DNA from 3 places in the Vibrio japonicus genome. Region 1 is predicted to be linked to each of the others. Evidence: predicted binding sites of a transcription regulator. Region 1 holds the regulator's gene; each other region holds the start of a gene.

Region 1 (3,284 bases):
TCCATGTCAGAAGACAATCGCGAAGAATTATCCCCTGAAGAACAATTCCGCCAGCAAGCACTTGACTATCATGCATACCCAACGGCGGGTAAAATTTCAGTTGAGCTCACCACTCCAGCAGAAACAGCTGGTGATCTGGCACTGGCATACAGCCCAGGTGTCGCTGAGCCAGTTCGTGAAATCGCGCAAAATCCAGAGAATATTTACAAATACACTGCCAAAGGCAATATGGTCGCTGTTATCTCTAACGGTACCGCAATTCTTGGTTTAGGTAATTTAGGTCCAATGGCATCTAAGCCTGTTATGGAAGGTAAAGCACTTCTGTTCAAACGTTTTGCCGGCTTAGATTCTATTGATATTCAAGTAAAGCACCGCACTATTGACGAGTTTGTTGATACAGTAGCAAACATCGCAGACACTTTTGGTGGTATTAACTTAGAAGATATCAAAGCACCTGATTGCTTTGAGATTGAAAAACAGCTTATTGAACGCTGTGACGTGCCTGTTTTCCACGATGATCAACACGGCACAGCTATCGTCACTGCAGCAGGTATGTTGAACGCAATTGAGCTGCAAGGTAAAAAGCTTGAAGAAACAACCATTGTTTGTTTGGGCGCGGGTGCAGCCGCTGTCGCATGTATGGAGCTACTGATTAAGTGTGGCGCTATGCGTGAAAAAATCTACATGCTTGACCGCAAAGGCGTTATCCACACTCGTCGCGACGACCTAAATGAATACAAGCAACTCTTTGCCAACAATACAGATAAACGCACTCTTGAAGACGTAATCGAAGGCGCAGACCTATTCCTTGGTGTATCAGGTCCAAACCTATTACCACCAGAAGCACTAAAACTCATGGCCGATAAGCCTATTGTGTTTGCGTGTTCTAACCCAGATCCAGAGATCAAACCAGAACTTGCACATGAAGTCCGCAATGACCTCATCATGGGTACTGGCCGCAGTGATTACCCTAACCAAGTCAATAACGTTCTTTGTTTCCCATTCATCTTCCGCGGGGCATTGGATGTTCGTGCTAGTGAAATTAATGATGAAATGAAACTGGCAGCGGTTGAAGCAATTCGTCAGCTAGCGAAAGAAGACGTTCCAGCTGAAGTGTTAAAAGCAGCAGGCGTGGATAGCCTAGAATTCGGTCCTGGCTACATCATTCCAAAGCCTATGGACTCTCGTTTACTTCCGCGCGTAGCTAAAGCCGTCGCGCAAGCGGCCGTTGATTCAGGTGTCGCTCGTATCGAAATGCCTGAAGGATACATGGAAGGTTAATTTCCTACTCTCAAACAAAAGCCGCTGATATCAATCAGCGGCTTTTTTATCTCACGGTAGCCAGCATCAGCGAAAATAATGGTGCGTTTGTTACTGCTTTTCTGCTCTCGACACTCTATGTGACAAGAGATTTTTATTCTTCGTCAAACGCTTCGAACTCAATGCCCATTTCCGTCATCAGACGCTTCACTTCTGCAGGGATATCATCTGGGCGGTCTTTACGTAGATCTTCATCCGTCGGAAGTGGCTGGCCAGTGTAGGCATGTAGAAATGCTTCGCACAATAGCTCACTATTTGTCGCATGGCGTAGATTGTTAATCTGACGGCGTGTACGCTCGTCAGTGAGTACCTTTAATACTTTCAGTGGAATCGAAACAGTAATTTTTTTTACTTGTTCACTTTTCTTTCCATGTTCAGCGTACGGGCTAATGTATTCGCCATTCCAGTCTGCCATTGCGCACCTTTAATAATTTTTGATGGATAAAAATCAGAAGGCGTAATTTTAGCGGGATTTATGGCCATAAGCAAAGACATATGGACGTCCAGAAGTGTTGACGTCTCAAAGGATGATAAGTAAAGTATCTAAGTATGGAACTGGATTATCTCTATCTAACACAGATATAGCGTAATCCCTGCAAGTTGTCACCACTGTGCGAAAGGAAACACTTATGAGCGCCCGCAAGCCAGCCACAATCGCGGTACGTACTGGTATCGAGTCAGACACACAACATCATGCTGTTGTCCCCCCAATTTATCTTTCGACCAACTATGGATTTCCTGCGTTTGGAGAAGTCCCAACATATGACTACACCCGTTCAGGTAACCCCAACAGAGGATTACTTGAAACGGCACTATACGAGTTAGAATCAGGCAAAGGAGCCGTGGTTACAAATTGCGGAACGTCAGCACTCAACCTTTGGGTATCCGCATTTCTTGGTCCAGATGATCTGATTGTCGCACCACATGACTGCTACGGTGGGACCTACCGCTTGTTTAATACACGCGCTCAGAAAGGTGATTTTAAAGTTCTGTTTATCGATCAATCAGATGAGCAGGCATTGTCTGACGCTTTGGCACAAAAGCCTAAGCTTGTTCTTCTAGAAACCCCCTCTAACCCACTTGTTCGCGTGGTCGACATTGAGAAAATATGTACCCAAGCGAAAAAAATCGGCGCTTTGGTAGCAGTAGACAATACGTTTTTGACACCTGTATTCCAAAAACCTTTAGAGCTTGGTGCAGACTTTGTTATTCACTCAACGACAAAATACATTAATGGCCATTCTGATGTGATCGGTGGTGTCATCGTCACCAAAACAGAAGAACACGCGGAAGAACTTTCATGGTGGGGAAACTGTATCGGTGCGACAGGTACTCCTTTTGATAGCTACATGACTTTACGTGGTATCCGTACATTGGGTGCCCGTATGCGTGTACATGAAGAAAGCTCTGCGCAGATCCTGAACTTCCTTAAAGACCAAGAGCTTGTTGGTACGATCTACCACCCTAGCCTCCCAGAGCACCCTGGGCACGATATCGCGAAAAAACAGCAATCTGGATTTGGTTCCATGCTTAGCTTCGAATTTTCTGGCAGTTTTGAGCAACTGAAAGTCTTCGTAGAAAAATTAGAGCTATTCTCTTTAGCTGAGTCTTTAGGTGGCGTAGAAAGCCTTATCTGCCATCCTGCATCTATGACGCATCGTGCGATGGGTGAAGAGGCGCTTGCTGAGGCTGGCGTTTCACAATTGCTCTTGCGCCTGTCTGTAGGCTTGGAAGACGCAGAAGATCTTATCTCAGATCTAGAGCAAGCCTTCCTTATTGCTAAGGAGAGTATCTAATGACCTTAGCCCGTCAGCTTCACAAGTTTGGAGGTAGTAGCCTAGCCGATCCTGAGTGCTACCGCCGAGTCGTCAACATCCTAAAAGAATACTCAAATACTGAAGATCTTATCGTTGTCTCTGCAGCAGGAAAAACAACGAATCGATTATTGGAGTTCTTAGATGCGC
Region 2 (3,284 bases), 510 kb from region 1:
ACACCCTGGAGGGGTTCCCGAGTGGCCAAAGGGAGCAGACTGTAAATCTGCCGGCACTGCCTTCGATGGTTCGAATCCGTCCCCCTCCACCATATTTCTTCTTGTGATGCTCTTTAGGTGAATAACCTCTGAATACATTATGAGAAACACTTGAAAAACGTGTTGGGAAAACGTCTTTTAAGTATAAAAAATACCCTGGAGGGGTTCCCGAGTGGCCAAAGGGAGCAGACTGTAAATCTGCCGGCACTGCCTTCGATGGTTCGAATCCGTCCCCCTCCACCATATAAAGAAAGCCAGCTCATCGAGCTGGCTTTTTTCGCTTGAGTCAAAACATAATTTCAGACTCAGAAAAGCCTAGAAGCAAACTTAGAGGTTACTGTACTAATACGAACCCGTTTTACAGTTTTTGTAAATGGATTGTCCGAGTTCCAGACGTGCTTCAACACCTTTCGTATACAAAGTTATCGCTTTCTTTTCTGCGGATTTATCGTCCAAGATGTAACGCGCCCCTGAGCCCGATGGGATTTGAACTAACGAGTAAGATTGATCCGCCAAGCGTAAAGTCGCGGATTCTTTACTTGGAAAATACGCCACTTTGAACTGCTCACCAGATTCACAGCGATAATTCAAAAATTCAGTTTTGTCCTGAGTTCCAGCACACCCTGTACCTAAGACAACGAATACCGCAATGGTGAGAAAGTTCAGATGCATTGATTACTCCTGAAATAAAAAAGGCCGCGACCTCTAGCCATTATTTCGCTAAATATGATGGGACATCGGCAATACTGTCTAGCACAACAGACGCCAAGGACTCACCTTTTTCTGTGACTGGTTTACCTGTGCGTACCAAAATTTTAGTTCCGACACCTGCCGCTTCTGCCGCCATCAGATCTTCAGCCTTGTCGCCGACCATGACTGATTTTTCCATATCAATTTTTAAAAAGTCACGCGCAGAAATAAACATCCCTGGTTTTGGCTTACGGCACTCACAATCTTCTTTATATTTACCCTGGCCATGTTCAGCATGGTGAGGGCAATAGTAAAAGCCATCAAACTCAACACCGTTGTCAACGAAATTCCAATCCATCCACTGAGTCAAAGATAAAAAACGATCTTCACTAAACATACCACGTGCGATACCCGACTGATTCGTCACTAATACAAGTAAATAACCCATATCTTTCAGTTTCTTCGTCGCTTCGAATACGCCATCAATATATTCAAAGTCATGCTCATCATGCACGTAGCCGTGATCCACGTTAATTACGCCATCACGATCTAAAAAGACTGCTGGTTTAGCCAAAATATGCTTCTCTATCTGCTGTTTATATAGAGAATTATTGCACGCTTTATTTCTTTCATCACTATCTAATTACTATTCCGTTCAGTAAAAAGATACGTTTAGACGTCTAGACGTAAAAATACCTATTGACACATTTACAACAAAACCATAGCATCATCTACTCAATGAGATGTAGTTCGAAATAATCAACTGCTCCAAAGTCTTATAGCGGGTTTATCGATGATTGAAATTAATCAAGTCAACAAGGTCTTCTATCAGGGTACGAAGGAAATTAACGCCCTGAAAGATATTAACCTCCATATTGCTCAAGGAACGATTTTTGGCGTTATTGGTTCTTCTGGGGCAGGAAAAAGTACACTGATTCGATGTGTAAACATGCTTGAGGCACCAACCTCCGGCTCTATCATCGTTGATGGTGTAGACCTAACTAAGCTTTCTAAAACGGAACTTGGTAAAACTCGACGCAATATCGGTATGATTTTCCAGCATTTTAACCTGCTGTCATCTCGCACTGTATTCGATAACGTTGCACTTCCACTGGAGCTAGCTGGCACTGCCACGGCTGAAATAAAATCCAAAGTATCAGAACTACTTAACCTTGTGGGCTTATCTGACAAACATGAAAGCTACCCTGCAAACCTGAGTGGTGGGCAAAAACAGCGTGTCGCGATTGCTCGTGCGCTGGCATCTGATCCTAAAGTATTGCTGTGTGACGAGGCGACAAGTGCACTTGACCCCGCAACGACTCAATCCATCCTTGAACTACTAAAAGAGATCAACCGCAAGCTAAACATCACGATTTTGCTGATCACACACGAAATGGATGTAGTGAAAAGCATATGCCATGAAGTGGCGATTATTGGCGGTGGTGAACTGGTAGAAAAAGGGACCGTTGGCGATATCTTTGCACACCCAAAAACAGAACTTGCGCATGAATTTATTCGCTCAACGTTGGACCTTTCGATTCCTGAAGATTACGAAGTGCGTTTGCAAAAAACGCGCGTCGAGGGTAGCTATCCACTCGTTCGACTTGAGTTCACAGGCGCAACCGTTGATGCACCGCTAATGAGCCAGATTACCCGTAAATTCGATATCGATGTCAGTATCTTAAGTTCTGACCTTGATTACGCCGGCGGCGTGAAGTTCGGCATGATGGTCGCAGAACTATTTGGTAATGAAGATGATGATAACGCGGCTATTCAATTCCTGCGTGACCACAACGTAAAAGTAGAGGTGCTAGGTTATGTCCTTTAATACAGTTTCAGAATGGTTAAGCCTAAACGGAAACCTACTTCTTGGGGCGACTTGGGAAACACTCTATATGGTGGCTGTGGCTGGAATCGTGGGTTTCGCCGTGGGTATTCCACTCGGTGTTATCCTACATACCACCAAAAAAGGTGGCCTTTTGGAGAATACTAAGCTCAACCGTACATTAGGCGCGATTGTCAACATTGGCCGTTCAGTTCCATTCCTAGTACTGATGGTCGCTATTATTCCGGTGACAAAACTTTTAGTGGGCACTTTTATCGGTACTACAGCAGCCATCGTCCCACTGACAATTGGTGCAATTCCATTCGTTGCTCGCCTTATTGAAGGTGCACTACTGGAAGTACCCTCTGGTCTTGTGGAAGCCGCTCAATCCATGGGGGCAACACCTATACAAATCATTTCTAAGGTTCTGCTTCCTGAAGCGATGCCTACCATTGTTAACTCTGTGACGATTACCCTTGTCACATTAGTCAGCTACTCTGCAATGGCTGGAACAGTTGGTGGCGGCGGCCTTGGTGATGTGGCTATTCGCTACGGATTCCACCGATATGATGTTGGCATCATGGCAGTAACAGTCGTTATGCTCATCGTATTGGTACAGATCATTCAATCTATTGGTGACGCCGTGGTTCGCCGCGTTGATCACAGATAAAGAATTCAATTTATTACAAGGAGAAAGTTATGAAATACGGTTTAAAAGGTTTACTAACCA
Region 3 (3,284 bases), 490 kb from region 1:
TGTTGTGTTCTTCAATACCAGTCGCGACGGCAAAGATATTCGGGTCGAAAATAATATCTTCTGGCGGAAAGCCAACTTCGTCGACAAGAATGCGATAAGCTTTGGTACAGATTTCTAGCTTACGCGCACGTGTTTCTGCCTGACCGACTTCGTCAAACGCCATCACGATCACTGCTGCGCCGTAGCGACGAATCAGCTTAGCCTGTTCAATGAACTTCTCTTTGCCTTCTTTCAGCGAGATTGAGTTAACGATTCCTTTACCCTGAATACACTTCAAGCCAGCTTCGATAACTTCCCATTTTGAAGAATCGACCATGATAGGCACACGAGAAATCTCTGGCTCAGAAGCACACAGATTTAAGAAACGCACCATACACGCCTGCGCATCCAACATGCCTTCATCCATGTTGATATCGATTATTTGGGCACCGTTTTCAACTTGCTGACGAGCAACTTCTAATGCTTCGTCGTACTGTTCTTCTTTGATAAGACGTTTAAAGCGTGCAGAACCAGTTACGTTAGTTCGCTCACCAACGTTAATAAACAGCGTTTCCTTTTCAATGGTCAGAGGCTCTAAACCGGATAAGCGACAAGCAACATTGAGCTCTGGTAATTGACGAGGCGTCACCCCTTCAACCGCGTTCGCCATTTGGCGGATATGCTCAGGAGTCGTACCACAACAGCCGCCAATGAGGTTTAAGAATCCACTTTCAGCCCACTCTTTAACGTGTACAGCCATGTCTTCTGGAGACAAATCGTACTCACCAAACGCATTTGGTAAACCTGCGTTCGGGTGTGTTGAGACGTAAGATTCAGAGATACGAGAAAGTTCTTCAACGTATGGACGCAACTCATCCGGGCCTAAAGCACAGTTCAAGCCAAATGAAAGCGGTTGAACGTGACGCAATGAGTTATAAAACGCTTCTGTCGTTTGACCAGAAAGCGTACGACCCGACGCATCGGTGATAGTACCCGAGATCATCACGGGAAGTTTGATACCGAGCTCTTCAAACACAGTGTCAACCGCGAACGCACACGCTTTCGCGTTCAAGGTATCGAAAATAGTTTCAATCAGGATCAGATCAGAGCCACCTTTGATCAACGCTCGCGTCGACTCTGAGTACGCTTCAACTAATTCATCAAAGCTAACATTACGATAGCCGGGATCGTTTACATCTGGAGAGATAGAACAGGTTCTGTTTGTTGGACCCAAAACACCTGCAACATAACGAGGTTTATGTGGTGTTTTTACTGTCCATTCGTCTGCGACTTCACGCGCCAGTTTCGCTGCGGCGAAGTTGATTTCTTCACTAAGGCTTTCCATCTCATAGTCAGCCATCGCAATAGTTGTCGCATTGAACGTATTCGTTTCCAGAATATCTGCACCCGCCTCAAGATACTCCGAATGAATTTCCTTAATCAACTGAGGCTGACTCAGAACCAACAAGTCGTTGTTACCTTTTAAATCGCAGTGCCAGTCAGCAAAGCGATCGCCACGGTAATCTTGCTCTTCCAATTTGTATCCTTGGATCATGGTACCCATACCACCATCAATCAATAAGATACGTTGCTTCAATTGGGCTTCAATTTGTTGTTTCACGTTACTTCCCACTGTACAACCTCATTCCTTTACCTATTGCTCCATCCTATCACAGAACAAAAAGAAGTATAGACGTCTAAAACAACTTAATTGAGCGATCACACATCGTAAAAAAGTGTTTGCTATTTAAGCACGCTAGGAACAAAATTATTTATTCACAATTTGTTACATACAGAAGTTTTTATGTCGGTCTATTACACGCTCTGTTTTCTATCTGCTGCGGCAATGATGATTGCTTTTATAAATAGTAAGATAGGAAAGATGCAAACTACCATCGCTATTACCGCAGGCTCGATGGTGTTATCGTTACTCATCCTTGTTGCTGGCCAAAACGACTGGTTCCATCTTACAGAAATTGCTTCGAAGACAATGTCGAGCATTAACTTCGAAGATTTTTTGTTAAAAGGTATCTTAGGTTTCTTGTTGTTTGCTGGCGGTCTCGGTATCAAATTGCCTAATTTGAAAGACCAAAAATGGGAGATAACCATATTGGCCTTAGGTGCGACACTCTTCTCCACCTTTTTCATCGGCTTTGCTCTCTATGGTTTCTGTCAGCTACTAAACATTCCTTTTAACCTCGTGTACTGCCTCATCTTTGGTGCCCTCATTTCCCCAACGGATCCAATTGCCGTCTTGGCAATCGTGAAAAAACTTAATGCACCAAAGCGCATTTCCACACAAATTGAGGGGGAGTCTCTATTTAACGATGGTTTCGGCTTAGTAATATTCGTCACCTTATTCACTATCGCATTTGGCACCGAAACACCTACCGTAGGCAGCGTTACGCTTTTATTCATCCAAGAAGCCATTGGAGGTATTGTCTACGGTTTCGCTCTTGGGCTTCTGTTTCACTACCTAATCAGTGCCACTGATGACCACTCGATGGAATTGTTACTCACCATAGGTGTCCCAACGGCTGGCTATGCATTTGCAGAAGTCATCCACGTCTCTGGTCCTTTAGCTATGGTTGTTTCAGGTATCATGATAGGTAACTGGACTCGATTTATTGGTTTCTCAAAAGAAAGTGAGGACCACTTAGATCATTTCTGGGAGTTAGTAGACGAGTTTCTAAACGGCGTACTATTTCTAATGATTGGTATGTCGATGCTGCTATTTGAGTTCCACAAAGAAGACTGGATTCTGATGGCATTTGCTGTACCACTGGTGCTAGCTTCACGCTACTTAAGCGTTTTCTTCTCTTACATTGGCTTTAGGAGATATCGTCAATACAACCCCTGGTCAGTCAAAATTCTTACGTGGGGAGGTTTACGTGGCGGTCTAGCATTAGCTATGGCTCTTTCTATTCCCTCAGGGATTTGGGTTGTGCAAGACAAGCTCATCGATGTAAAAGAGATCATCCTTGTTATGACTTACTCTGTGGTCGTTTTTTCGATTCTGGTACAAGGCTCTACAATTACACCGATGATTGAAAAAGCAAAAAAAGCCGAAAGAGAAATGGAACTCGATAAGAAAGAGAAAAGTCAGCTACAAGAACAAGTGAATTAAGTCCCCCTCACCATGATTCCCATAGCCCGATAGTTCCTATCGGGCTTTTTATTACCCAACTAAAAGTCATGTGCACGAATGTTATGTGAATCTATTTGGTACGGTACACTTTAATGCTAACGAAACAGAAGTGCTTTCGATTCCATTAAGAGGTGAAAAAGCATTTTGCATTGATATC

What was found. Region 1 encodes MetJ, which represses methionine synthesis genes. Its sites were predicted from a motif close to TTAGACNTNTANANGTCTAA; they were not measured.
Region 2: a site for MetJ is predicted at 1,402-1,421, ahead of metN (methionine ABC transporter ATP-binding protein MetN). Genes of this name have one in related genera too.
Region 3: a site for MetJ is predicted at 1,661-1,680, ahead of metH (methionine synthase). Genes of this name have one in related genera too.

Annotation. Positions count from the first base shown of each region.
Region 1 covers NZ_CP102096.1:184,555-187,838, reverse strand. Annotated here, with positions in the region: gene NP165_RS00915 (malic enzyme-like NAD(P)-binding protein) at 4-1,281, shown strand; gene metJ (met regulon transcriptional regulator MetJ) at 1,415-1,735, opposite strand; gene NP165_RS00905 (O-succinylhomoserine (thiol)-lyase) at 1,950-3,116, shown strand; gene NP165_RS00900 (bifunctional aspartate kinase/homoserine dehydrogenase II) at 3,116-3,284, shown strand, end outside.
Region 2 covers NZ_CP102096.1:696,806-700,089, reverse strand. Annotated here, with positions in the region: tRNA gene NP165_RS03330 (tRNA-Tyr) at 8-92, shown strand; tRNA gene NP165_RS03325 (tRNA-Tyr) at 198-282, shown strand; gene NP165_RS03320 (MliC family protein) at 382-711, opposite strand; gene gmhB (D-glycero-beta-D-manno-heptose 1,7-bisphosphate 7-phosphatase) at 752-1,303, opposite strand; gene metN (methionine ABC transporter ATP-binding protein MetN) at 1,523-2,557, shown strand; gene NP165_RS03305 (methionine ABC transporter permease) at 2,547-3,224, shown strand; gene NP165_RS03300 (MetQ/NlpA family lipoprotein) at 3,254-3,284, shown strand, end outside.
Region 3 covers NZ_CP102096.1:2,473,920-2,477,203, forward strand. Annotated here, with positions in the region: gene metH (methionine synthase) at 1-1,612, opposite strand, end outside; gene NP165_RS11680 (cation:proton antiporter) at 1,784-3,106, shown strand; gene NP165_RS11685 (hypothetical protein) at 3,192-3,284, shown strand, end outside.